3 regions of the Corynebacterium sp. 21KM1197 genome follow, and region 2 is predicted to be linked to each of the others. Evidence: riboswitches for the same ligand, from Rfam matches in the RefSeq annotation. Region 2 holds a riboswitch; each other region holds the start of a gene.
The links. A riboswitch is a leader RNA that binds a small molecule or an ion and turns the genes downstream of it on or off. The one in region 2 is predicted to bind thiamine pyrophosphate.
Positions count from the first base shown of each region.

Region 1: it holds a riboswitch for thiamine pyrophosphate, as region 2 does, so the genes downstream of both, OLW90_RS05450 (bifunctional hydroxymethylpyrimidine kinase/phosphomethylpyrimidine kinase) here and OLW90_RS04195 (ECF transporter S component) in region 2, are expected to answer to the same signal.
Region 3: it holds a riboswitch for thiamine pyrophosphate, as region 2 does, so the genes downstream of both, OLW90_RS07030 (thiamine phosphate synthase) here and OLW90_RS04195 (ECF transporter S component) in region 2, are expected to answer to the same signal.

Region 1 is NZ_CP123907.1:1,119,316-1,124,184, forward strand. Features, by position in the region: gene OLW90_RS05445 (HAAAP family serine/threonine permease) at 1-133, opposite strand, end outside; gene OLW90_RS05450 (bifunctional hydroxymethylpyrimidine kinase/phosphomethylpyrimidine kinase) at 204-1,709, opposite strand; TPP riboswitch at 1,700-1,792, opposite strand; gene OLW90_RS05455 (NAD(P)/FAD-dependent oxidoreductase) at 1,824-3,230, opposite strand; gene OLW90_RS05460 (SAM-dependent methyltransferase) at 3,436-4,716, shown strand; gene OLW90_RS05465 (MFS transporter) at 4,713-4,869, opposite strand, start outside.
Region 2 is NZ_CP123907.1:856,199-861,067, forward strand. Features, by position in the region: gene OLW90_RS04185 (patatin family protein) at 1-735, opposite strand, end outside; gene OLW90_RS04190 (DUF2218 domain-containing protein) at 868-1,218, shown strand; TPP riboswitch at 1,253-1,366, shown strand; gene OLW90_RS04195 (ECF transporter S component) at 1,358-1,951, shown strand; gene OLW90_RS04200 (ABC transporter ATP-binding protein) at 1,948-3,327, shown strand; gene OLW90_RS04205 (energy-coupling factor transporter transmembrane component T) at 3,324-4,085, shown strand; gene OLW90_RS04210 (hypothetical protein) at 4,082-4,561, shown strand; gene OLW90_RS04215 (NUDIX domain-containing protein) at 4,554-4,869, shown strand, end outside.
Region 3 is NZ_CP123907.1:1,442,637-1,447,505, reverse strand. Features, by position in the region: gene thiO (glycine oxidase ThiO) at 1-448, opposite strand, end outside; gene OLW90_RS07030 (thiamine phosphate synthase) at 445-1,089, opposite strand; TPP riboswitch at 1,084-1,196, opposite strand; gene rplS (50S ribosomal protein L19) at 1,389-1,730, shown strand; gene lepB (signal peptidase I) at 1,902-2,717, shown strand; gene OLW90_RS07015 (ribonuclease HII) at 2,720-3,370, shown strand; gene OLW90_RS07010 (DUF2469 domain-containing protein) at 3,442-3,747, shown strand; gene OLW90_RS07005 (YraN family protein) at 3,843-4,262, shown strand; gene OLW90_RS07000 (YifB family Mg chelatase-like AAA ATPase) at 4,273-4,869, shown strand, end outside.

The DNA.
Region 1 (4,869 bases), 260 kb from region 2:
GCAGCGGCCACACGCCGGAACTGCCGGCATTGATGGGCAGGAAGAGGATACCGGCGCCCACGGCGGTACCAAATAATGAGATGGTCCAACTGGCGTCGAGGCCGCGCGGCGGGCGCTGTGTGGTAGTAGCCATAGGAAGCGTCCTTGCTTATTGAGGGGTAATTCCTATGACACTGTAGAGCCTGGGGTGAGGGCACGCACAATCAGCGGCAGGAGGCCTGTGCGAAGAAGTCCCGCTCGAAGTAACAGGCCGCCACGAAGGCCCGCGCCGCACGCAGTCGTTCGGCCGGGGAAGCCTGCTCTAAGGCGTATTCCACGCGCGCGATGGCCTGGCGGGTGCCGTCGAGGAAGTCCGAGTCGCCGTAGGTGCTCAACCACGGGGCGTAGGGGTGATCCGGGGTGATCCCCTCGCTGAGGCGCAGCCCAATGTGGGCGTAGAGCCAGTAACAGGGCAGCACCGCGGCGGCGGCCTCCGCGTAACTCCCGGAATCGGCGGCGGCGGAGAGAAAGGAGGTATAGGCCAGCGTGGTGGGGGAGACCTCCTCGGTGAGGGCACCCAACTCCGAGCGGTGCAGCTGGGCCTCCTCCTCGAGGCATGCGGCGGCGTCCTGGGCCCACCGGGTGGAGTGCTCGGGGTGATCGCAGCGCGAGGACACCCGGGCCAGGGTGCGGGAATAGGAAAGCAGGTAGTGGGAATCCTGGGCGAGGTAGAAGAGGAAGTCCCCACGATCCAGGCTGCCGTGGCCCAGTTGCCGGATAAAGTCCAGCGCGTAGGTTTCCGCCAGGGGAGTCTGCGCCAGTTCCCACAGCGCGCGGGTCCAGGGCCCGGCGGCCCAGGAATCATCGGGCGTGGGCTGCGGCGCGAACTCCGTGGGCCACGGCCAGGGCGCGGTGGAGGCCTGGGCGCTGAGGCGTCGGCTGCGATGGGAATGATCCACCGGCCCGTTGCCCCGACCCACGTGGAGATCCCCGCCGTGCGAGATCGCCTCGGCCAACCAGCGGGTGGACCAGGTGAGGGCGGCGTGGGGCGTGGCGTCGATAAGCAGGCGCGTGGCCAGGCTGGAGGAAAGGGAGCAGCCGGTGCCGTGGGTGTGCGGGGTGTTAATCCGGGGACAGGGCACCCGGTGGACGGAGCCATCGGGGGTGACCAGGGCGTTATCCGCGCTGCCGGTGAGATGTCCGCCCTTGACCACCACGCTGGTTTCCCAGTTTTGGGCCAGCGGTAGTGCCTGGGAGATGGCCTCCTCCAGGTCACGGGCGGGTGTGGTGTGGGCGAGCACCGCCAGTTCGCGCAGGTTGGGGGTGATAACGTCCGCCTGGGCGCACAGTTCCGCGATGGCGGATTCGGCGTCGCGGTCAAGCAGGCGATCCCCGCTGGTGGCCACCATGACCGGATCGAGCACGATGGGGCCCACGGGGTGCTCGCGCAGGTACCTTGCCACGGTGGCGATGGTCTGCGCCCCGCCCAGCATGCCGATCTTGAGGGAATCCACCTGGACATCCTCAAAGACGGCGTCCAACTGGGCCAGCAGGAAATCCTGGGGCGGGGTGTGAATAGAACGCACACCCTGGGTATTCTGCGCCACCAGGGCGGTGACGATGGAAAGGGGGAAACCCCCGGCCTCGGAAATGGCCTTGATGTCCGCCTGGATACCGGCACCCCCGGTGGGGTCGGTTCCGGCGATGGTCAATACGCGCGGTATCACGATGTGACAAATCCCTTCGCTAGTCCGAACTAGAGCAGGTTCCACGGGTATAATCTCAGCGCTTAAGCGCACCCCGTTGCCTGCGGCCAGACTAGCAGAAGGGACGGTGGAGAGGGGTTACTTCTCTCCGAAGCGGCGGGTATCGCGTACCTCGATGGGGAAGTCCGCGTCCGAACCCACTAGGCCGTTGAGCTTGTTCAGGCCGTTGCGGCCGTGAAGCTGCTGGCGGGTGGTGGCCAGGTTCCAGCGCTTGCGGGAAAGCGCGTTGAGGCCCCAGGCAAAGGCCGCTACCAGGCGATTACGGAAGCCCACCAGGTACATCACGTGCACGGCCAGCCAGAGCACCCAGCCGATGAAGCCGGTGACCTCCACCTTGCCCATCTTCACCACGGCGGAGAAGCGGGAGATGGTGGCCATCGAACCCTTGTCAAAGTACTCGAAAGGCACGCGATCCTCGGGCTTTTGCTCCCCCTCGGTCTCCGCGGCGATCTGCTCCGCCACATACTGGCCGGTCTGAATGGCCACCTGGGCCACGCCTGGCAGGCGGTTGAGCCCCATCATGTCACCGATGACAAAGACGTTCTTGTGCTCGCCCACGGAGAGATCGGGATTGACCTGCACGCGTCCGGCGCGGTCCACCTCCACGCCCGCCTGCTCGGCCACGAGCTTGCCCAGCGGGGAGGCGGCCACACCGGCGGACCAGATCTTGGTGTAACTCTCGATGGTGTGTTCCTCCTCCCCGGCCTTGTAGGTCACGGAGGTCTCGTCCACGTTGGTCACCATCGCGCCGAGTTTGACCTCCACGCCGAGTTTTTCCAACTGGCGCTGCGCCTTGCGGCCCAGGCGCTTGCCAAAGGGCGGGAGCACCTGGGGGGCGCCGTCGAGAAGCAAAATCTTGGCGGAGTCGGTGGAGAAGTTGCGGTATTCCCCGGAGAGGGTGCGGTGCGCCATCTCGGCCAACTGCCCGGCCAGTTCCACGCCGGTGGGGCCCGCGCCGACGATGACGAAGGTGAGCAGGCGCTCGCGCTCGGCGGGGTCGGTGGTCAGTTCGGCGCGCTCGAAGGCGCCGATGATCCGGGCGCGGATCTCCAGGGCATCGTCCAGCGTCTTCATACCGGGGGCGTACTGGGCAAAGTGATCGTTGCCAAAGTAGGACTGCCCGGCACCGGCGGCGACGATGAGGGAATCGTATTCGTAGCTGCGCTCGTAATTGCCCAGGTGGGTGGTCACGGTCTTGGTCTCCACGTCAATGTCGGTGACCTCGCCCTTGACCACGGAGGCGTTCTCCTGCCCGGCCAGGATCTGGCGGGTGGAGGGAGCGATCTCCCCGGAGGACAGGATGCCCGTGGCCACCTGGTAGAGCAGCGGCTGGAAGAGGTGGTGGTTGCCGCGATCAATCAGGGTGACATCGACGTCAGCGTCCTTGAGATCCTTGGTGGCAAAGAGGCCGCCAAAGCCGGAGCCGATCACCACGACGTGATGGCGACCACCGGCGGGGCGATAGGCTTTCTTAGCAGATGACATGGGGTTTTCGCGCTCCTGTAACCTTCTTGTTTATTCAGTGGTGATGATGATAGTCGCCCGGCTCACGTTTGGCAGGGCAGGGGCCACAGGAATCCACCCATTCGGGCCGAAACACAGAAGCCCGTGCGCGACGATGTTGGTTTTAGCGCGCCTCGGTGTGGTCTAGGTATCGTTGGGCTGCGGTATTGATGGGTACGGAGGCACAATGACAGACCAGCATCTCACCGCCATCGACGTCCACGCATGGCCCGGTTTAAGGGCCGTGCCACGGGACTGGCGGCTGCGCAGGCGCGCCCGCCGCGCGGAGGCGGAGTTTGCGCACGCCTGCGCGGAGGCGGAGTTGGATCTGGAATCGGAGCGCCCCGACCTGGTGGTGGAGCACGACGAACTTTTTTATCGCATCGCCTCCTCCGGGTGGCTGGGCCTGGCGGAGTCCTACATGGCCGGGGAGTGGCACGCTGCCGATCTCCACGAGGTGCTCACCGCCCTGCTGCGAGTGGGCTACAAACCCCCGCGCGGCGAGGTGGTTCCCCGTACGTACGACGGCGGCGCGCTGCCCGCCGACCTCGTGGAGTTCTCCTCCGCCGATGGCATGAGCCTCATGGGCGGGCTCTTTGAATCGGGCGTGCCCACCACGGTGCGGGAATCCATGCCCAGTTATGTCTCCGGTGCCGGCCACGGCAGCGAGCCCGCCACGCACTTCGTGGACATCACCCGCGTGGCCCCACCCGTGGCCGTGGAACGCGCCGATCTGGGCACCGCGCAGGCGGGGGTGATCCGGGCGCTTCTCGACGCCGCCGAGGCCCGGCGCGGCACCGACGTGCTGGAATACCCCGCTACGGGCGGCGCGGTGGCCATCGCGGCCGAGGAACGCGGCGCGCACCCCAGCGCGGTGACCGCCGATAGCGCGTGCGCCGGGGCGATGGAGGAACGGCTCACCCTGGCCGGTGTGACCACGGCGCGCACGGTGACGATGCCGCAGCCGATCGCGCCGGGGGGAGTGCAGCCCGCCGCCGAGGCCGTGGTGAGCGTGGAATACCTGGAACTCCTGGCCCCCGGGCAGCGCGCGGAGTTCATGGCCAGCCTGGATCGCTCGCTGCGCCCCGGCGGGTACTGCGCGGTGCAGACCCTGGCGGCCACCCCGGAGTTTGATGCTGCGGCGCAGCGCAGCCTGGATGTGCTGCGCGCCTATATCTGGCCGGGGCTGGAATACCCCACGGTGGAGGAGGTGCACCGGCTTGCGGATCAGTCCAGCAGGCTGCGGGTGGTGGGGCAGCGGCACTTTGCCGAGCACTACTGCCTGGCGTTGAAGATGCAATCGGAGTGCTTTGAGGGGCACTCCCGCGAGGCCGCCGCGGCGGGATTTGACCCGGTGTTTCGTCGGTTGTGGCGCTTCCAGTTCGCGCTGCGGCGGGCGCTGCTGGACCTCGGCCGGATCGAGGCCGTGCAGTTCACGCTGACCCACCGCCGCAGGCGGGGGCGCTAGATGGTGGTCATGTCCTGCTCGCGGGTCTCGCGCATGACCAGGATGGCCACCAAGGAGACAGCGGAAACCACGCCGAGGTAGAGGCCCACGTAGGTCACGCCATAGTTGGCGGCCAGGGCGGTGGCGATGAAGGGGGCGATGGCCGCGCCCAGG
Region 2 (4,869 bases):
CTGCTTTTTCAGCTCCATAAGCCGCGCGATGGTGCGGTTATATCGGGTGTGGCGGGTAATCAGTCGCTCGGCCACCACGGGGTAGTCGCTGAGCAGGTTGCGCAGCAGTCCCGGCCGCTTGATGGGGGCCTTGGTGTAGCCGCGCGGGTGGGTGAGCACCACGAAGAAGCGGGTGTAGCCGTCGGCCTCGGCAGCGTCGAGGGGAATGCCGCCGGAGGGGCCAAGCGCCCCGTCCACGTAGGAGACGCCGTCGATCTCTGGCAGGGGCATGAGCAGCGGCAGGGTGGAGGAGGCTCGGGTGCAGGCCAGGAGGGATTCGGCGCTGTCTACGTCGGAGCGTCCCCAGTACACGGAGCGCCCGGAGTGGGCCTGCACCGCCCCGATGCGGAACTCGGTGGCGTTGCGGGAGATGGCGTCATAATCCAGCGGGCCGGGCAGGTTGAGGGTGGGGGCACGGCCGTAGATGTACTCGGCGTTGAAGTAGCCGCGTCCGCGCAGCAGGGAGGCCATGCCGCCAAATTGGGGGTCGGCGGCAAAGTCCACAAAGCTGTGACGGGCGCGTTCGCGCTCGCCGGAAAGGTAGTTCACGGTGTGGGTGGCTCCGGCGGAGATCCCGCCCACCCAGCCAAAGCGCACGTCCTCCGCCAGCAGCCTGTCTACCACTGCGGCGGTGTAGGAGGCGCGCATTCCACCGCCTTCGAGGACGAGTGCGGTCTTGGGGGCGTGAATCGTCATGGTGTTCCACGGTACCCGTTTGGGCGCCGCAAGGTAGCACTTTGCGGCCGCGGGCAATGATCCCGCTCACAGCAAACAAATACCCGTGCAGGTGGGTAACGTAAGGCAGAACTAAGGGGTACATTGCCTTGTATGACCTCTTCCACGGCTCGGGTGAGCACCGATCGCCCCGCGCGCTATGCCAAGCAGATGGCCGATCACTTTGGCCGCAAGATCACGGCTCATTGGGACGAGGGCACCGGCCAGGGGGCGCTGATCTTTGATAACCCCGAGCGCCCGGTGCGTGGCGAGGTATCCCTGGTGGCGGGCGAGGGGGTGTTGCTCATGCACCTGGAATCTGAAACGGAGGAGCAGTGCGCCACCTTGGAAAAGGTGGTGGCCATTCACCTGGTGCGCTTTGGCCGCAAGGATGAGTTGGCGGTGCGGTGGCGGCGCGCCGGGGGTGAGGAGGGGAGCGCCTGGGGAGTGGAGGATCTGGATTAACGGGGAGTTTCGCCTACAATAACGGCGAGAAAGACATCAAAAACACGGGTGCCCGGAGATCGACCGGGCTGAGATGTTGCTGCAAGTAACAAACCGTATGAACCTGATCCGGTTAGTACCGGCGCTAGGGAGGATAAATATGGCTCATCGTGTGCAACAATGGCGCGTGGTGGACATCGTGGTGGCCGCCGTGCTGGGCCTGGCTTGCGGGCTGATCTTTGTGGTGTGGAACCAGGCGGGCACGCTGTGGCTGGAGGCGATGAACGCGCTCACCCCGGGGCTGGGTGGCCTGGCCACGGGCGTGTGGCTGATCGGCGGGGTGATCGGCGGGTTGGTGATCCGCAAGCCGGGGGCGGCGCTGTTCACGGAGCTGCTGGCGGCGGTGGCCTCCGCGCTGCTGGGCAGCCAGTGGGGCTGGTCCACCGTGTACTCCGGCCTTGCGCAGGGCTTGGGTGCGGAGTTGATCTTTGCGCTCTTTATGTATCGCTCCTTCAAACTCCCCACCGCCATGCTGGCGGGCGTGGGCGCGGGCATCGGTGCCTTTATCTTGGAACTGTTTAGCGCTGGTCACCTGGCGCGCTCCCTGGAATATAACGTGATTTACCTGGTGTGCCTGATCATCTCCGGGGCGCTGCTGGCCGGTGCCCTGGGCCACTGGCTGGTCAAGGCCCTGGCGCGCACGGGGGCACTGGATCGTTTTGCCGCCGGGCGCGAGGTGCGCGGCACCGTATGACGGCGCGTGGCATGACGGAACAAGAACAACGAGGCAGAATCCGCGCCCGGAACTTCTCCTGGCGGCACGCCACCCGCAGACAACCGGCGCTGCGCGGCATCGACCTGGATATTTCCCCCGGAGAGAGGATCATTCTCACCGGGGATTCCGGTGCGGGCAAGTCCACCCTGCTCGGCGCGATCGCCGGGCTGCTCGGCGGCGAGGAGGATGGTGAATCCGCAGGCGCTCTGGAGGTTGATGGCGTGGTGGGCCTGGTTCTCCAGGACCCGGACTCCCAGGTGATCTCCAGCCGCGTGGGCGATGATGTGGCCTTTGGCTGCGAGAACTTGGGTGTACCCCAGGAGGAGATATGGCCCAGGGTGCATCGGGCGCTCGACCTGGTGGGCCTGCGCCTGCCGCTGGACACCCCCACCCGCTATCTCTCCGGCGGGCAAAAGCAGCGCTTGGCCCTGGCCGGGGTGGCGGCGATGGGTGCGGACGTGGTGCTTCTCGATGAACCCACGGCCAACCTTGACCCGCAGGGCTGCGGGGAGGTGCGGGGGGCCGTCGATAAGCTGGTGGCGCACACCGGGGCCACGGTGCTGATCGTGGAACATCGCCCCGAGCTGTGGCGCGACCTGGCCACGCGTTGCCTGCACTTGGGGGAGGACGGGATACGGGAGATCACCCCGCAGCAGTGGCCGCGCCGCCCGGAGTTGGCCCCGGCCCGCCCGCAGGCGCGGGAGAACCCCGCGCTGCTGCGCACCGAGGGGATCGTGACGGCGGCGGGCCCGGCCCCCGACCTGGCGCTGCCGCGGGCGGCCTCCACGGTGATCACCGGCCCCAACGGCGTGGGAAAGACGCAACTGGCGATGGTGCTGGGTGGCCTGGACGCCCCGCGCGCCGGGCGGCTGCACCTGCACCCCGACCTCGCCCAGGGGCTGAGCACCCCGCCGCATCGCTGGCGCTCCAAGGACCTGGCGCGGCGCATCGGCACGGTGTTTCAAAATCCCGAGCACCAGTTTGTGGCCCGCACGGTGGAGGAGGACCTGCTGGTGGGCGGGCCCGCTGAGCGCGCGGAGGAGCTCATGGCGCGGCTGCGCTTGGGGCACCTGCGCAAGGCGAACCCGTACACGCTCTCCGGCGGGGAGAAGCGCAGGCTATCCGTGGCCACGGCCCTGATGGGAAGCCCCTGCCTGCTGGTGCTCGATGAACCCACCTTTGGGCAGGATACGGGCACCTTTGTGGAACTCACGCTGCTGCTGCGCGAACTCACCGAGCGCGGTACCACGGTGGTATCCATCACGCACGACGCGGACTTCGTGCGCACCCTGGGCGATCACCACGTGGAGATCCCCGCGCGCGTCGATAAAGCCGCCGAGGAGGAGCAACGATGAACCTGCTGCGTGGCGTCAATCCCGTTACCCGCGTGGCCGCGATGATGGTGGCCACCACGCCGCTGCTGCTCAGCCTGGACTGGCTCTCCGCGCTCGTGGCGATCATAGGCACGTTCCTGCTCGCGCCCCTGTGTGGCGTGGGCTGGGGCGCGCTGCTGCGCCGCAGCCTGCCGCTGCTGCTTATCGCCCCGATCACGGGTATCTCCATGCTGCTGTATGCGCGCCCCGGAGGGCGGGAGTATTTCTCCTTCCTCGCCATTCACATCACGGATAATTCCCTGACGCTTAGCCTCGCCATCGTGCTGCGCGTGCTGGCGCTGGGCCTGCCGGTGATGGTGCTCTCCGCCCGCGTCGATCCCACGGACCTAGGCGATGGCCTCGCGCAGGTGGCGCGCCTGCCCGCGCGCTTCGTCATCGCCTCGGTGGCGGCCACCCGCCTGCTTACCCTGGTGCGAGACGATGCCGCCTCGCTGCGCCGTGCGCGTCGCGCGCGCGGGGTGGCCGATCGCGGCCGGATACGCGGGGCGTTCACCCTGCTCTTCGGCCTGTTGGTCTCCTCGCTGCGGCGCGGCACTAAACTCTCGGTGGCGATGGAGGCGCGCGGCTTCGGGCGCGCGGGTGTGGAGCGTACCTGGGCGCGCCCCTCCACGGTGGGGCGGCGCGATGCGGCGGCGCTGCTGGCCTGGGCGCTGCTGCCCGCCGTGGCCCTCGGGTGCGCCTGGCTTGCCGGTACGTTCCGCCTGCTGGGGGTGGCATGACCCGCGTGTGGCTTATCGACGGCCCCTCCGGCTCCGGCAAGACCACCTACGCCACGGCGCTGGGGCAACGCCGGGGGCACCGGGTGGTGCACCTTGACGATTTCTATCCGGGGTGGTCCGGCCTGGCGGCCGGGGCGCGCATGGTGTCCGAGTGCGTGCTGCACCCGAGCGCGCCGGGGTATCGCCGCTGGGATTGGGAGCGCGATCGACCCGGCGAGTGGGTGGCGCTGCCGGTGGGGGAGCCACTGATCATTGAGGGTGTGGGCGCGATCACCCAGGCCTCGGTGGCGGCGGCGCGGCGCCTGGGGGAGGTGCGTACCGTGTGGGTGGACGCCCCGGAGGCGGTGCGCCGCGCCCGGGCCCTGGCGCGGGATCCCTATTACGAGCCGTGGTGGGAGATGTGGGCCAGCCAGGAGCGCGAGCACTTCCGGGCGATAGCGAACATGGACGTGGACGAGAGGGTAGACAATGGATAATGAGCGGATCATTCGCATCGCCGCCGTGGTGCTGCGCAACGAGGCCGGGGAGGTGCTCACGGTGCGCAAGCACGGCACGGAGGCTTTTATGTTTCCCGGCGGCAAGGTGGAACCGGGGGAGCCGACGCGGGCTGCGGCCCGCCGGGAGATCGCGGAGGAACTGGGCCTTGACCTGCGGGAGGAGGATCTGACCTCGCTGGGGGAGTTGAGCGCCCCGGCAGCCAACGAGCCCGGATACACCGTGCGGTGCGCGGCCTTTGCGTGGCGGGGAACGCTTGACCAAGCCCCCGAGGTGCGCGCGGAGATCG
Region 3 (4,869 bases), 590 kb from region 2:
CCGCCCCGGCCAGGGCGGGGGAGAGCGCGGGTTCTACCTTGCGCGCTTCCCGCACGGTCAGCGGCTTCACCGCCATGCCGTGCGCCTGCTGGTGGGCGGTGAGATTGCGCAGGTGGTGCGCGTCGGCGCGGTCGGCGGCCACCACCAGGGTTCCCTCCTCGCGGTAGCCGGTGGGCAGATCGGTGGCGGCGGACACCCGGCGGATCAGGCTGGGGTACAGCCGGGCAGATTCCAGCATGAGGGGATATAAGGCCTCCTGGCGATACTGCACCTCGGCCACCGGGGCGAGCATGCCCCCGGCGTAGTGGGAGGCTGCGCCGACGGGGTGGGGGTCGATGACGGTGAGGGAGAGATCCTTTCCGGCGATCTCCGTGAGCTCAAAGGCGGTGCACAGGCCCACGATCCCGGCCCCCACCACGATCACCCGTTCCGGTCGGTGTGCGTTCATGACCGGGCCCCGGGGTGAAAGGCTCCAACGACTTCACGGGCCGTGGCCTCGGGATTATCCGCCCGCATGAGGCCCCGGCTCAGCGCCACCCCGGCCACCCCCGTGGCGGCCAGGGCCGGGGCATCGGCGGCGGTGACATCCCCGATGGCCACCACGGGCACCCGGGAGGCGCGCACCAGCGGCTCGTATCCCGCCACGCCCAGGGGCGGGCGGCCGGAATCCTTGGTGGGGGTGGGGCGATACGGCCCGGCGCCGATGTAATCAATGACCTCGGCTACCTCGTTGGCCGCCTCCACCAGGGGCAGGGTGCCGGTGGTCAGCCCGATGATGGCCCGGGGGCCGAGGATCGCGCGGGCGTCCCGCACGGGCAGGTCCTCCTGGCCCAGGTGCACCCCGTGGACGTGTTCGCCCCGGTGCATGAGCGCGGCGGCGATGTCCACGCGGTCGTCGATGAGCACCCTGGTGGCGGGGTTGGCCTGGGCCACGGCGCGAGCCACCTCGGTGGCCAGATCCAGGAGGTCGCGGGGATTGATGGGCTTGCTGCGCACCTGCACCACCCCGGCCCCGCCGCGCGCGGCAGCGGTGGCCACCCACGCGGCATCCCCCGGGCCGGTGACCAGGTAACACCGTAGATCCAGCATGATTCTCCTTGCTTCCTTCGCCGGCATGATCCGGGCAGGTTCGACGGTCCGCGCGGCAGTGAGGCGCGTTCTCAGCCCGCTTGGCCGCGGGCTCCCGTGAGGCTGTGGCCAGTGTAGCGCGGCGGCGGGGCGCGGCGGGTGAGTTTGGCGATCGCCGGGGCATAGTGGAATAATGAGCGGGTTGCTTGCTCTGCTTTGAGCACGCGGCGAAGATATGTCACGGATATGAACCGGCCGAGCGCCCGTCATGGGAAGCGCCGCCAGGGTCCTCTTTCCCGAAATGTAAGGATTGTTTTTCCATGAACATTCTCGACAAGGTCGATGCAGCACAGCTCCGCGATGATATTCCGGACTTCCGCCCCGGTGACACCCTCGGCGTGAACGTCAAGGTGATCGAGGGCTCCAACGAGCGTACCCAGCTCTTCACCGGCGTGGTCATTCGCCGCCAGGGTTCCGGTATCCGCGAGACCTTCACCGTGCGCAAGGTGTCCTTTGGTATTGGTGTGGAGCGTACCTTCCCGGTGCACTCCCCGAACATCGCCTCCATCGAGGTCACCCGCCGTGGTCGCGTGCGCCGCGCCAAGCTGTACTACCTGCGCAACCTGCGCGGTAAGGCAGCCCGCATTAAGGAACGCCGCTAGTTTCTTATTGCCCACGCGCCCCCGCTGCTCCTGGTTTTCTTCCTGGGCAGCGGGGGCGTCGTGCATAGTAGGGGCTTATCGACGCCCCGGTGGTGACTCTTGGCGCTGATACACGGGCCGCGCGGTTGGGCATCGGGAAGCCTCGGGTGCCGCCTGCTAAAGTCGAAAACCGTGACTGATTCTTCTCGTGCTTCTCTCTCCGCCGATTCTGCGGATTCCGCGAACACCTCGGATGAGGCTAAGGCCAAGAAAGAGAAAAAGGAACTGCCCTGGTATTTGGAGATTCCGCTGATTATCGGCGTGACCTTCCTGATCGTCTTTTTGGTGCAGACTTTCGTGGGGCGCGTGTACATGATTCCCAGCGGCTCGATGGAGCCCACCCTGCATGGCTGTGATGGCTGCGCGGGGGATCGTATCGCGGTAGAGAAGGTTTCCTACTACTTCTCCGAGCCCAAGCCCGGCGACGTGGTGGTCTTTGCCGGTACCCCCTCCTGGAACGAGCAGTACGTATCCCCGCGCTCGGATAACCCCGTGGTGCGCGGCTTCCAGGAACTCGGTTCCTACGTGGGGCTGGTGGCCCCCGATGAGAACAACCTGGTCAAGCGCGTGATCGCCACCGAAGGTCAGACGGTTTCCTGCCAGGAGGGCGATCCGGCCGTGATGGTGGACGGCGAGCCCACTGATCAAACCTTTACCCTTGACCCGCCGCAGTTCCCGGTCGGTGAGCGCGAAGGTGGCTCCGAGGCCTGCGGCGGCTCGTACTTTGGCCCCGTGACGGTGCCGGAGGGCAACGTGTGGGTGATGGGCGATAACCGCACTAATTCCGGCGATTCCCGCGCCCATATGGGCGACCAGTACCAGGGCACCATTCCGGTGGAGAATATTCGCGGCAAGACGGTGGCGCGGATCTGGCCCCTGAACCGCATTGGCCTGGTGGATTCCCCGGATATTCACAATGACGCCGCCGCGCAGGAGGCAGCCGCCTAATCATGCGTCGCCTGACGCAATTGCGCACGCTAGAGGTGGCGCTGGATCGCGCGGGCCTGGGCCCGGTGGCGGGGGTGGACGAGGCCGGGCGCGGCGCTTGCGCCGGGCCCCTGACCATCGGCGCCTGCGTGCTCCCGCCGGGCACCATCGCGGAGTTGGACCGCCTCACCGATTCCAAAAAGCTCACCCCGGCCGCGCGCGAGCGCCTTTTCCCCTTAATCAAGCACCACGCGCTTGCCTGGGCCGTGGTGGTGGTCAGCGCCCAGGACATTGATTCCTACGGTATCCAGCACGCCAATGTTTCCGGTATGCGCCGCGCGGTGGTGGCCCTGGATACCGTGCCCGGATACGTGCTCAGCGATGCCGTGAAGATTCCCGGCATGCGCCAGCCGCACCTGCCGATCATCGGCGGGGACGCCGCCGCCCGGTGTATTGCGGCGGCGAGCGTGTTGGCCAAGGTCACCAGGGATCGCATGATGGCGGAACTGGACGAGCGCTATCCGGGGTATGGCTTTGCGGGGCACAAGGGATATGGCACAAAGGCGCACATGGACGCGGTGCGCCGCCACGGGGCGAGCCCGGAGCATAGATACACTTACTCCAATGTGAGCGCCGCTCACTCCCAGTGGCTCCACGCCCAGGGCGCGCGCTGAGCGCATCGAGTTCCGTGGTGCTTCTGCGGGACAAGGGGTGAGCGTTGAGATGAGGAAGGAACAGGAGAGCGATGAGTGCCGAAGAGCTGGAAAACTATGAGGCCGAGGCGGAGTTGTCCCTTTACCGCGAGTACCGCGATGTGGTCAGCCAGTTCTCCTACGTGGTGGAAACGGAGCGCCGCTTTTACCTGGCCAATGCCGTGGAGTTAATTCCGCACGGCAACGGCGCGGATGTGTATTACGAGGTGCGCATGTCCGACGCCTGGGTGTGGGACATGTACCGGCCCGCCCGATTCGTGCGGTACGTGCGGGTCATTACGTTCAAGGACGTGAACATCGAGGAACTGGATAAGCCAGACCTGGTGGTGCCGGAGTAAAACCGAGCGTCCAGGGTGTGTGGATAACCGGGGTTATCCACACACCTTTTTGCGTCCTGCGGTGAGGACCGGTGCGGCGGGGCAGGCTGGCGGTCATGGCAAAGACAACAGCAATGACATTGGGCCAGCAGGGGGAGGCCTTCGCCGCGGCGTATTACCGCGAGCGCGGGGCGCGCGTACTGAACATGAACGTGCGGTGCGCCTCGGGGGAGATTGACCTCATCGCGCGCGAGCCCGGGGGAACCGTGGTGTTCGTGGAGGTCAAAACCCGCAGCGGGCGCGATTTCGGTGCTGCAGAGGCGGTGGATCGCCGCAAATTATCGCGCATGCGCCGTGCCGCCGCCGAGTGGTTGCGCGATAAGCCCTGGGCGCAGGTGCGTTTCGACGTCCTCGCGCTCACCGTGGTGGGGCGGCACCGGGATTCGCGCTGCGAGCGCCTGGTCTTTGACGCCCAGTGCTACGAGGGGGTGGATTCCGGTGCCCGCTGGTCTGCTGAGTCCCTGCCGCCTGGGTAGAACGCACACGATGGCCCTGCACGGCGTGCGGGCCCACCCCGTGACCGTGGAGGCAAATATCGGTCCCGGTCTGCCGGGAATGTACATGGTGGGGCTTGGCGACGCCTCCGTGCGCGAATCGCGCGACCGTATCCGCACGGCGGTAGCGAACAGCGGCCTGGCCTGGCCGCGCACCAAGATCATCGTCTCCCTTTCCCCGGCCTCCCTACCTAAATCGGGAGGGCACTTTGACCTCTCGATCACCCTGGCCGTTCTCAGCGCGATGATGGTGGGAGAGCAGGCGGAGGAGGCGCGCCGACGCCTTGGTTCCACGCTCTTACTGGGCGAGGTGGCGCTCGATGGTACCCTGCGGCCCGTCTCCGGGGCGTTACCCGCGCTACTAGGAGCGCAGCGCCAGGGGCTTAGGCGCGCGGTGGTGCCGCCGGGCAATGAGGCGGAGGCCGCCTTGGTGGGCGCCACGGAGGTGTTGGTGGCCCCGAGCCTGATGGCGGTGGTGGAATGGGCGCGCGGCGAGCGGGAATTACCGCGTGCGCGGCGGGAAAGCGGTGGCCCTGCGGCGCAGAACCTCGGTGACTTTTCCGAGATCGCGGGCCAACACCGAGCGGTG